DNA from 2 places in the Burkholderia sp. FERM BP-3421 genome. Region 2 is predicted to be linked to the other one. Evidence: predicted binding sites of a transcription regulator. Region 2 holds the regulator's gene; the other holds the start of a gene.

Region 1 (5,343 bases), 920 kb from region 2:
TGCCGAGCAGCGACATCGCGAGCGTGACCGTGTGCGCGTTGGCGGGATCGTCGAGCCTCAGGTAGAGGCCGACGATCGCGTGGGGCGCGAAGATCAGCACGAGGCCCGACAGCGACATGAACGCCACCCCGAGCGCGAGCGCGACGAAGCCCGCGTGGCGGGCCGCGAGGGGTTGCCCCGCGCCGACCCAGTAGCCGACCCGCACGTTGGCGGCCTGGCCGATGGAGAGCGGCACCATGAACGCGACCGACGCGACGTTGAGCGCGATCTGATGGGCGGCCAGCGACGATTCGCCGAGCACGCCGACCGTGAGGCCCGTCGCGAGAAACAGCGTGGATTCCACGCCGTAGGTGATGGCGACCGGCCAGCCGATGCCGACCAGCTCGCCCATCAGCGGCAGCTTCGGCCGCGAGCGGGCGACGAAGTGGCGGAATGCGGGGCGGCCGTGCAGCAGCACGAGCAGCGTGGTGGCGCTGATCCAGATGGTGATCGCGGTGGCGGTCGCGGAGCCGAGGAAGCCGAGACGGGGCAGGCCGAACGCGCCGTGGATCAGCCCGTAGTTGAGCACTGCATTGATGCCGACGCACACGACGGACACCCACAGCAGGCGCCGCGCGGCACCGATCGCGGGCAGGAACGAGCGCATCAGCCCGACGCCGATCAGGCTGCCGGGCGCGGCGAAGCGCAGCACGCCCGCGTATTCGCCGACGTTGCGCGCGAGCAGCGGCGGCTCGTGGAACATCAGCAGGATCGGTTCCGCGAACGACAGCAGCAGGAAGGCCGGCACCGTGAGCAGCATGGCGAGCGCGAAGCCGGTCCAGTAGATGTGCGGCACCTCGTGGTCGGCCTTCGCGCCGCGCGCGTGCGCGACGCTCACGCTGATCGAGGTCAGCACGCCCTGCATCAGCGTGACCACCACGAAGAACAGATTGGCGCCGAGGCCGCCCGCGGCAAGCGAATCGGGGCCGAGCGAGCCGAGCAGCACGGTGTCGGTGACGCTCATCGCCATCTGCGACAGTTGGGCGATGGCGAGCGGCGCGGCGAGGCGCGCGGTGTCGGAGGCGTGACGAGTGAGCGACGGCGGCGCGGCGGCCGTCCGCGAGAAAGCAGGAGGCGACATGGAATGAGCGCGCGCGCGGATACTTGCCCGCACGCTTGTTTATTTTTGAGAGACAGTCAGCTTACGGGTTTCGTCCGACGCTGTCGATCAGGTGCGCCGAAGGCCATGTCGCCGACAGGGGCTCGCTAGCCCGCGTGCACCGCGATCCGCGTGTCGCCGAGCAGCACCACCTGGCCGTCGCGGATCTTGCAGGTCTTGCGCAGCTCGACCGCGCCGTCGACCTTCACCGCGCCCGACGCGACGAGCACTTTCGCCGAGCCGCCGCTGTCGGCGAGCCCGGTGATCTTGAGCAGGTTGTGCAGTTCGACGAAGTCGCCGGTCAGGGTGAAATCCAGGTTGGGCATGGCGGAACGGGCGCGGCGCGCCGGGAGAATGGCTCCGCATGATAAGCCAGCGCGCGCCGCGCCGGGGATAAAGCGCGCGCGCGGCGGAGGGCCGGATCCCGGGGCCGCGCGTTTACGGGCGCCGCTGTTGCTGCTGTTGTTGCTGCGCCTGGCCCGCGTTCGGCCGCACCGGGGTCGCGACCATGAAGACGCTGCGCAGCCATGCGGCGGCGCGCGAGAAGATGTCGTAAGGCTCGTCGATGAAGATCTCGGGTTTCAGGAGCCGCAGGTATTCCATGATCTGCTGCGCTTCCTGCTTCTGGAACGAGCCGTGCGCGAGCCCGAGCCGCAGCAGGCCGCGCAGTTCGCCGAGCTTTTCGCGCGCGGCGCTGCCGACGTTCATCTCGCAGGCGAGCTTCGCCTCGTAGACGCGCTGCCGCAGCGATTCCGCCAGCCGCCACGCGGGCGTCTGCATGCGCTCCTCGAGGGTCTGGATGTCGATCGCGGCCGCCTTGATCTGCGCGGCGAGCGGATCGACGAGCGTGTCTTCGCCCTGCGCCTCGGAGACGATCGCGGCGGCCCAGTCGCGGCACGCCTTCGCCAGCTCGTCGGGGGTCCACTCGGAGCGCGACGCGAACCCGAAGCCGAATTCGCCGGCCTGCCGCATCAGGATCGCGACGACATCGGGGAATTCCTTGTCGAGCGTGCGTTTCGCCCACGCGTACTGGCCGCCTTGCAGCATGCGCTGCACCGCGTGCTCGGTCAGCGGCACCATGTTGTCGAGCAGCTTCGCGCGCAGGAAGTCCTCGAACGACGGGGTGGCGAATTGCGGGTCGAGCTTGAGCGACACGCGCAGGAACGCTTCGAAGTCCTTGCGCAGGGAGTCGACGGTGTCGTCCTTGATGGATAGGGTGATCTGGCCCATGGTTCTCGATGCTCGATGCCGGCCGGCTGGGTGGCGCGCTGACGTCAGTGGGGCGAAGCCGCGCTGGCTGTTCGGGCCGGACAGCCGGCGCTTGCCGGAAGGTCTCGCCGCCCGCCCGCCGACGTCGACAGGTCGACCCCGCGCGACCGATGGCGGGGCCTCACCCGCTTAACGGCGGCGCAGCCGGAAACTTGAGGCCCCGGCCGGGCCCTTGAGGTCCGAGCACCGGAATCAGGCCGGCGGCCAGGCGTTCGGCAGCACGATGCCTTGCCAGAGGAAGAACGCCGCGAGGCTGACCGTGATCGTCAGCAGCGGGCGGCGGGTCGCGGCCGACACGGCGATGGCGACGAGCCCGCCGACGAGCTGCGGGTTGCGCCAGGTGAATTCGGGCGCGCCGCCGTGCGGCGCGATCATCATCGGCGCGACGATCGCGGTGAGCACGGTGACCGGCACGAAGCCAAGCGCGGTGCGCAGGGGCGGCGGAAAGCGCAGCCGCTCACCGCACAGGAACAGCGTCGCGCGGATCGCATAAGTGACGAGCGCCATGCCGACGATCAGCAGCAGCAGGCTCATGACGCGGCCTCGGTCGGCTCGGGCGCGCCCGAGCCCCGGCGCGACAGCGCGACGCCGACCGCGACGCCGGCCGCCACGGCGGCGAGCAGGCCGAGCTTGTACGGCCAGCCCAGCCAGCAGCAGGCGAGGACGCCCGCCGTGAGCGCGGCGGCGAGCTGGCGCGGGGCGGCGAGCTGCGGCACGACGATCGCGATGAAGGTTGCCGCCATCGCGAAATCGAGTCCGAGCGTGCGCAGGCCGGGAAAGGTCGCGCCGAACAGCAGGCCGGCGGCGGTCCAGACCTGCCAGTTCAGATACATCGCGAGGCTGGAGCCGAAGAAGTAATGCGGACCGAGCGTGCCGGGGGCGGCCTGGCGGTAGTGCGCCTGGGCGACCGCGAACGCCTCGTCGGTCAGGAGCGCGCCGAGCGTCGCGCGCCAGCGCAGCGGCAGGTGGGCGACATGGGGCGCGAGCGTCGCGCTGTAGAGCAGGTGGCGCAGGTTGACGATGAAGGTGGTTGCGAGCACCACCGCGAAGCCCGCGCCGCCGGCGACGAGGCCGAGCGCGATGAACTGCGCGGAGCCGGCGTACACGACGAGCGACATCAGTTCGCCGTGCCACCACGTGAGCGGCCCGGTCGACACGAGCGTGCCGAAGATCACCCCGAACGGAGCGGCGCCGACGAGCATCGGCAGGGTGGCGCGCACGCCGGCGGCGAATTCGGCGCGCGGGCGGCGCGGCGGGGAAACGGAAAGGAACGGGTTCAACGGCTGGTGCCTCCAGGATCCCGTCAGCTTAGCGGCGCGGCGGCGCGCGGGCTTGTACGTTCTTGCCGCGGCTCAGGTCTGGCGCCAGCGGCCGGGCGGCACGCCGAACATGCGCCTGAAATGACGCGTGAAGTGGCTCTGGTCGGTGAAGCCGTTCGCGGCGGCGACGTCGGCGACCGCCACGCCCGCGCGCAGCGGCGCGAGCGCGCGCTGCAGGCGCAACTGGTTGCGCCAGGCGTGGGGCGGCATGCCGGTCTCGCGCACGAACAGCCGGGCCGCGTGAAACGGCGACAGGCCGGCCGCGCGGGCGACTTCCGCGAGCGTGACCGGATCGGCGAGGTCGGCGGCGAGCCGTTCGCGCATCGCGTCGACGCGCGGCTCGGCGTGCGCGAGCGCCTGGGGGCGGGCATGGGTGCCGGAATGGCGGACGATCAAGGTCGAGAACGCGTCGAGCATCGCCGTCTCGGCCGCGAGCGGATCGTCGCCGGCTTCGAGCGCCTGGTAGGCATGCAGGAGGCGTTGCGCGAGATCGAGGTCGCGGATCACGTCGGGGCGGAACCACGGCGCATCCTGCGGCGTGCCCGCGAGGGTCCGCGCGAGATCGTGGATGAAGTCGACCGGCACGTAGCCGACGCGGTAGCGCCAGCCGTCGTCGTGCGCGCGCGAGCCGGTGTGGACTTCACCCGGATTGATCACGGGCACGGTGCCGGGCACGGCGACGTGCGTGGCGCCGCGGCAGGTGTAGCGCTCGGCGCCCGCCTCGATGACCGGGATCGTGTAGGCGTCGTGCCAGTGCAGCGCGAACGCCTGGTCGCGGTAGCGCGCCGTGACGAGATCCGCGTCGGGCAACAGCGGCGTGCGCCAGTAGCGCGCGGAGTCGCGGGAGCGGGGCGGGACCATGGCCGGTGCGGTGGCGCGCCTACTTGAGCGGAATCGGCGTGCCTTCGGGCACGGGCACCGCGGTCACGCTGTTCTTCGGGCTGCCGCTCGCGATGCGGTCGCTGTAGGTCAGGTAGATGAGCGTGTTGCGCTTGCGGTCGACCACCCGCACCACGTGCAGGGTCTTGAAGATGAACGACATGCGCTCGCTGAACACGTCGGTCTGCTGCTTGAGCGGCTCGGTGAAGCGGATCGGGCCGACCTGACGGCAGGCGATCGACGCCTCGCTCGGATCCTCGGCGATCCCGAGGCTGCCCTTGATGCCGCCCGTGCGGGCGCGCGACACGTAGCAGGTCACGCCGTTGACGAGCGGATCGTCGTAGGCCTCGACCACGACGCGATCGGAGCCGGTCAGGCGGAAATTGGTGTTGACGCTGCCGACTTCCTCGGCGTGGGCGGCGGTAAGCGGCAGGAGGGCGGCGCAAAGCGCCAGGGCGGGGCGACGGATGTTCATGGGCTGCGGGCGTGACGGTTGCGGAGGGAGCACGACTCTAGCATGCCGCCGCGCGCGGGGTGGGTGCGCCAAAAGACCGAAGGGCGGGTGGGCGGGGCGGCCTGCTGCGCGCCTGCGATCCGGGGAAAAGAAAAGTTTCGGGCGCCCGGCATCCTTCGATGTCTCGATGCCCCGCCCCGGGTTTGAATCGCGTGGTTTCCCGCCCGATTTCGCATTGGCGTGGAACGTACGGAATGCCGCGCGCTATTTAGGCGCGGGTCATG
Region 2 (5,343 bases):
CGTGCCGAAGACGATCTCGATCACGACGCTGCAGAAGGTGCTGCAGAACCTGCTCGACGAAGGCGTGCCGATCCGCGACATGCGCACCATCATCGAGGCGGTGTCGGAGCAGGCGGGCCGCCTGACCGACGCGTACGACCTGACCGCCGCGGTGCGCCTCGCGCTCGGCCGCGCGATCACCCAGCAATGGTTCCCGGGCGCCGGCGAAATGCAGGTGATGGGACTCGATTCGAATCTGGAGCGGGTGCTGTCGCAGGCGCTCGCCACGGGCGCGAACCCGGGCCTCGAACCGGGGCTCGCGCACACGCTGCTGGTCGGCACGCAGGAAGCGATGCTGCGCCAGCAAAACATGGGGCTGCCGCCCGTGCTGCTCGTGCAGCACGCGCTGCGCGCGATGCTCGCGCGCTTCCTGCGCCGCAGCCTGCCGCAACTGAAAGTGCTGTCCTACGCCGAAGTGCCGGATACCCGCACGATCAAAGTCGTCAACGTCATCGGGAGTAACGCTTGAACATCCGCAAATTCACCGGCCCTACGAGCCGCGACGCGCTGCGACTCGTGCGCGAGGCGCTGGGCCCCGATGCCGTCGTGCTGTCGAACCGGACGCTCGACGACGGCACGGTCGAGATCGTCGCGCTCGCGGACGCCGAGCTTGCCGCGATTGCGCCGCCGGCCGCTGCCGTGCGGGCCGCTGCCGCGCGGGCCGCGGCCGGGTCGGCCCTTGCCGCGCCGGCCGCCTCCCTGCCGGGCTTCGCCGCGCCGGCCGAGCCACCCGGCGCCGCCGGCTTGCCGCGGACGGGCGCCAATCCGTATGCGAACGGCGGCCTGCCGGATGTGTTTTCGTCGGTGTTCGGCGCGAGCGTCGAGGCCGCGCCGGCCGCTGCCGCGCCCGCCGCGCCGTCGGAGCCCGCGCCGTGGCTCGTCGAGCACGCGAAGCGCCTGACCCGGCAGCGCGACGAACTGGTCGCGCGGCCGCGCGCCTCCGCCGCGGCGTCCGCGCCGGCTGCCGCTGCCGCCGCCGCCGACGCCGACGCCGGCGCGCCGGCCAATCCGCCCGAGTGGGCGCGTGACCTGGTGCAGAACGTCGCGCGCCGTGCGGCGGCCGAGGCGACGCCCGCGCGGCGCGCCGACGACGCGCCGCGCCAGAACGCCGAGCGCCTGTCCGATGCGGCGGCCGCGGCGGTGGCCGACGCCGTGAAGGCGCGTATCGAGCGCATCGTCAACGACACCGTGATGCACGAGCTGAGCTCGCTGCGCGGCATGATGGAAGAGCAGTTCGCGGGCCTGATGTGGAACGATCGCCAGCGCCGCAACCCGGTGCACGGCGCGCTGACCAAGCATCTGTTCGCGGCGGGTTTTTCCGCGCAGCTGGTGCGCATGATCGTCGACAACCTGCCGGACGGCGACGAGTCGGACAGCTTCGACGCGGCGTCCGAATGGGCGCGCTCGGTGCTGGCCGCGAACCTGCCGGTGCTGGAAAGCGAGGATGCGCTGATGGAGCGCGGCGGCGTGTTCGCGCTGATGGGACCGACGGGCGTCGGCAAGACCACCACCACCGCGAAGCTGGCGGCGCGCTGCGTGATGCGCTTCGGCGCGAGCAAGGTCGCGCTGCTGACGACCGACAGCTACCGGATCGGCGGCCACGAGCAACTGCGCATCTTCGGCAAGATCCTCGGCGTGCCGGTGCATGCGGTGAAGGACGGCGGCGACCTGCAGCTCGCGCTGACCGAACTGCGCAACAAGCACATCGTGCTGATCGACACGATCGGCATGAGCCAGCGCGATCGCACGGTATCCGACCAGATCGCGATGCTGCACGGCGCGGACACGCCGGTGCAGCGCCTGCTGCTGCTGAACGCGACGAGCCACGGCGACACCCTCAACGAAGTCGTGCAGGCCTACCGCAGCGCGGCGGGCCAGCCCGACCTCGCGGGCTGCATCCTGACCAAGCTGGACGAAGCCACCCATCTCGGCGGCGTGCTGGACACGGTGATCCGCTACAAGCTGCCGGTCCACTACGCATCGACCGGCCAGAAGGTGCCGGAGAACCTGTACGTCGCCACCCGTAAATTCCTGCTGAAGAGCGCGTTCTGCGTACCGCGCGACGGCTCGCCCTTCGTGCCGCAAGACGAAGACATGCCGTCGCTGCTGGCCGCGCTGACCGCCCGCTCGAGCGCCGAGCTCCATGAGGTGCGATTTGGATAAACGCATGACCGATCAGGCTGAAGGCTTGCGGCGTCTGCTCGCCGGCCGCTCGTCGCGCGTCGTCGCGGTGACGGGCGGCCCGGCGGGGGTCGGCTGCACCTCGACGGTGGTGAATCTGGCGGCCGCGCTCGCGGCGCTCGGCAAGGACGTGCTCGTGGTCGACGAGCGCGCCGACGTTCATTCGGTGGCGGCGACGCTGTGCGGCGCGTGGCTGCGCGAAGGCGAGCCGGTGCGCCACGAGCTGGGCTTCTCGGTGCTCGGCGCCGCGCGGCTCGCCCGCGCCGGCTACGCCGAGCACGATCCCGCGGAGTGGCTCGACAACGCGGCGGACATCGTGCTGGTCGATGCGCAGCTCGACGCGCACGGCGCGTTCTCGCCGCTCGCGCGCGACGCGCACGACGTGCTGGTGGTGATGCGGGTGGCCGCGCAGTCGATCACCGAGGCGTACGCGTGCATGAAGCGGCTTCATTACGCGCATGCGGTCGCGCAGTTCCGCGTGCTGATGAATCACGTGCAAAGCCGCGCGGACGCGAAGGCCGCGTACGACAACCTCGCGGGCGTCGCCGGGCGTTATCTGGCGGTGTCGCTGTCGGAGGCGGGCTGCGTGGGGGTCGATCCGCTCGTCGAGCATGCGCGCGAGCTGGAGCGCACGGTGGTGGACGCGTTCCCGACCGCGGCGGCCGCGCGCGATTACCGGCAGATCGCGTCCGATCTGCTGTATTGGCCATTGCGTCCGGGGCCGGGCGCGGGTCGGGTCCGGGCGGGCAATCCGGCGTTTGAGCGGGGTGCGGCGCAGGCCGCATGAATGTCACAGGCAAGAGAGGGCATGATGTACAACGCTCAAGGAAAGATATCCCAGGACGAAGTGTTGACGCAGTACGCGCCGCTCGTGCGGCGGCTGGGTCTGCAACTGGTCGCGAAGATGCCGGCGAGCGTGGATCTCGATGATCTGATCCAGGCCGGCATGATCGGCCTGCTCGATGCGGCGGGCCGCTACAAGGAAGACCAGGGGGCGCAGTTCGAGACCTACGCGACGCAGCGGATCCGCGGCGCGATGCTCGACGAGCTGCGCAGCAACGACTGGCTGCCGCGCAGCCTGCGCAAGACCTCGCGCGAAGTCGAGCATGCGGTGCACCAGGTCGAGCAGCAGCTCGGCCGGCCGGCGAGCGAGACCGAGATCGCGGAGCACATGCAGATGCCGCTCGACGAATTCCAGTCGATGCTGCAGGACCTGCATGGCAGCCAGCTGATTTACTACGAGGATTTCGACCGTTCGGCCGACGACGAGCCGTTCCTCGACCGCTACCGGGTCGACCATGCCGACCCGCTGTCGGCGCTGCTCGACGACCACCTGCGCAACGCGCTCGTGGAGGCGATCGAGCGCCTGCCGGAGCGCGAGAAGCTGCTGATGTCGCTGTACTACGAACGGGGCCTGAACCTGCGCGAGATCGGCGCGGTGCTCGAGGTCAGCGAGTCGCGCGTGTGCCAGTTGCACAGCCAGGCGGTTGCCCGGCTGCGCGCGCGGCTGCGCGAACAGGCCTGGGTCGGCGCCGAGCACTGAGCGGTCGGACCGCGATCGGTCGGGCCGCGCATGGTCGGGCCGCGTATGGTCGGCGTGCGATCGGGCGGAAAACTTCATTCCGATTTGCTACAATCCTCCCTCGTTTCCGAGGAGCGTTGCGACGGGCTCGGTCCCGCCAGGCTCGGAAACCTTCAATGAGCGGCCGCGCGATGCGCACGGCCGCGACCTGAACGGCGCTCACGTCACAATTTTCTAGAACTTACTTAGAAAGGAGGGCGTGATGAACGCCGCTGTCATCGATTCCAATTCCTCGAAAGACTACCTCGTCGCCGACATGAGCCTTGCCGCCTGGGGCCGCAAGGAGCTGAACATCGCCGAGACGGAAATGCCCGGCCTCGTGCAGATCCGCGACGAATACAAGGCGCAGCAGCCGCTCAAGGGCGCGCGCATCGCCGGTTCGCTCCACATGACGATCCAGACGGGCGTGCTGATCGAGACGCTGAAGGCGCTCGGCGCCGACGTGCGCTGGGCCTCGTGCAACATCTTCTCGACCCAGGATCACGCGGCCGCCGCGATCGTCGAAGCCGGCACGCCGGTGTTCGCGTTCAAGGGCGAGTCGCTCGACGAGTACTGGGAATACGCGCACCGCATCTTCGAATGGCCGAACGGCGAATTCGCCAACATGATCCTCGACGACGGCGGCGACGCCACGCTGCTGCTGATCCTGGGCGCGAAGGCCGAGAAGGACCGCTCGGTGATCGCCAAGCCGACCAACGAGGAAGAAGTCGCGCTGTACAAGTCGATCGCCGCGCACCTCGAGGTCGACGGCAGCTGGTACTCGACGCGCCTCGCGCACATCAAGGGCGTGACGGAAGAAACCACCACCGGCGTGCACCGTCTGTACCAGATGGAAAAGGACGGCCGCCTGCCGTTCCCGGCGTTCAACGTCAACGATTCGGTCACGAAGTCGAAGTTCGACAACCTGTACGGCTGCCGCGAATCGCTGGTCGACGGCATCAAGCGCGCGACCGACGTGATGATCGCGGGCAAGGTCGCGGTGGTCGCGGGCTACGGCGACGTGGGCAAGGGCTGCGCGCAGTCGCTGCGCGGCCTGGGCGCGACCGTGTGGGTCACTGAAATCGATCCGATCTGCGCGCTGCAGGCGGCGATGGAAGGCTACCGCGTCGTGACGATGGAATACGCGGCGGACAAGGCCGACATCTTCGTGACGGCGACCGGCAACTACCACGTGATCGGCCACGACCACATGAAGGCGATGCGTCACAACGCGATCGTCTGCAACATCGGTCACTTCGACTCGGAAATCGACATCGCGTCGACGCGCCAGTACGAGTGGGAAAACATCAAGCCGCAGGTCGACCACATCATCTTCCCGGACGGCAAGCGCGTGATCCTGCTGGCCGAAGGCCGCCTCGTGAACCTCGGCTGCGCGACCGGCCACCCGTCGTTCGTGATGTCGAACTCGTTCGCCAACCAGACGCTCGCGCAGATCGAGCTGTTCACGCGCGGCGAGCAGTACGAGAACAAGGTGTACGTGCTGCCGAAGCACCTCGACGAGAAGGTCGCGCGCCTGCACCTCGCGCGCATCGGCGCGAACC

Evidence for each region. The regulator FliA, encoded in region 2, starts transcription of late flagellar genes. The targets are predictions, from matches to a motif close to CTAAAGTTTNNNNNNNNNNNGCCGNTA.
Region 1: Bsp3421_RS17545 (DUF4088 family protein) is a predicted target of FliA. The motif match lies at 2,538-2,564, and genes of this name have one in related genera.

Annotation. Positions count from the first base shown of each region.
Region 1 covers NZ_CP117782.1:291,827-297,169, forward strand. The annotation lists gene Bsp3421_RS17535 (MATE family efflux transporter) at 1-1,120, opposite strand, end outside; gene Bsp3421_RS17540 (RNA-binding S4 domain-containing protein) at 1,246-1,464, opposite strand; gene Bsp3421_RS17545 (DUF4088 family protein) at 1,577-2,368, opposite strand; gene Bsp3421_RS17550 (AzlD domain-containing protein) at 2,600-2,941, opposite strand; gene Bsp3421_RS17555 (AzlC family ABC transporter permease) at 2,938-3,687, opposite strand; gene Bsp3421_RS17560 (AraC family transcriptional regulator) at 3,760-4,587, opposite strand; gene Bsp3421_RS17565 (CreA family protein) at 4,607-5,080, opposite strand.
Region 2 covers NZ_CP117782.1:3,270,844-3,276,186, forward strand. The annotation lists gene flhA (flagellar biosynthesis protein FlhA) at 1-508, shown strand, start outside; gene flhF (flagellar biosynthesis protein FlhF) at 505-2,202, shown strand; gene Bsp3421_RS30855 (MinD/ParA family ATP-binding protein) at 2,195-3,007, shown strand; gene Bsp3421_RS30860 (RNA polymerase sigma factor FliA) at 3,029-3,763, shown strand; S-adenosyl-L-homocysteine riboswitch at 3,866-3,970, shown strand; gene ahcY (adenosylhomocysteinase) at 4,005-5,343, shown strand, end outside.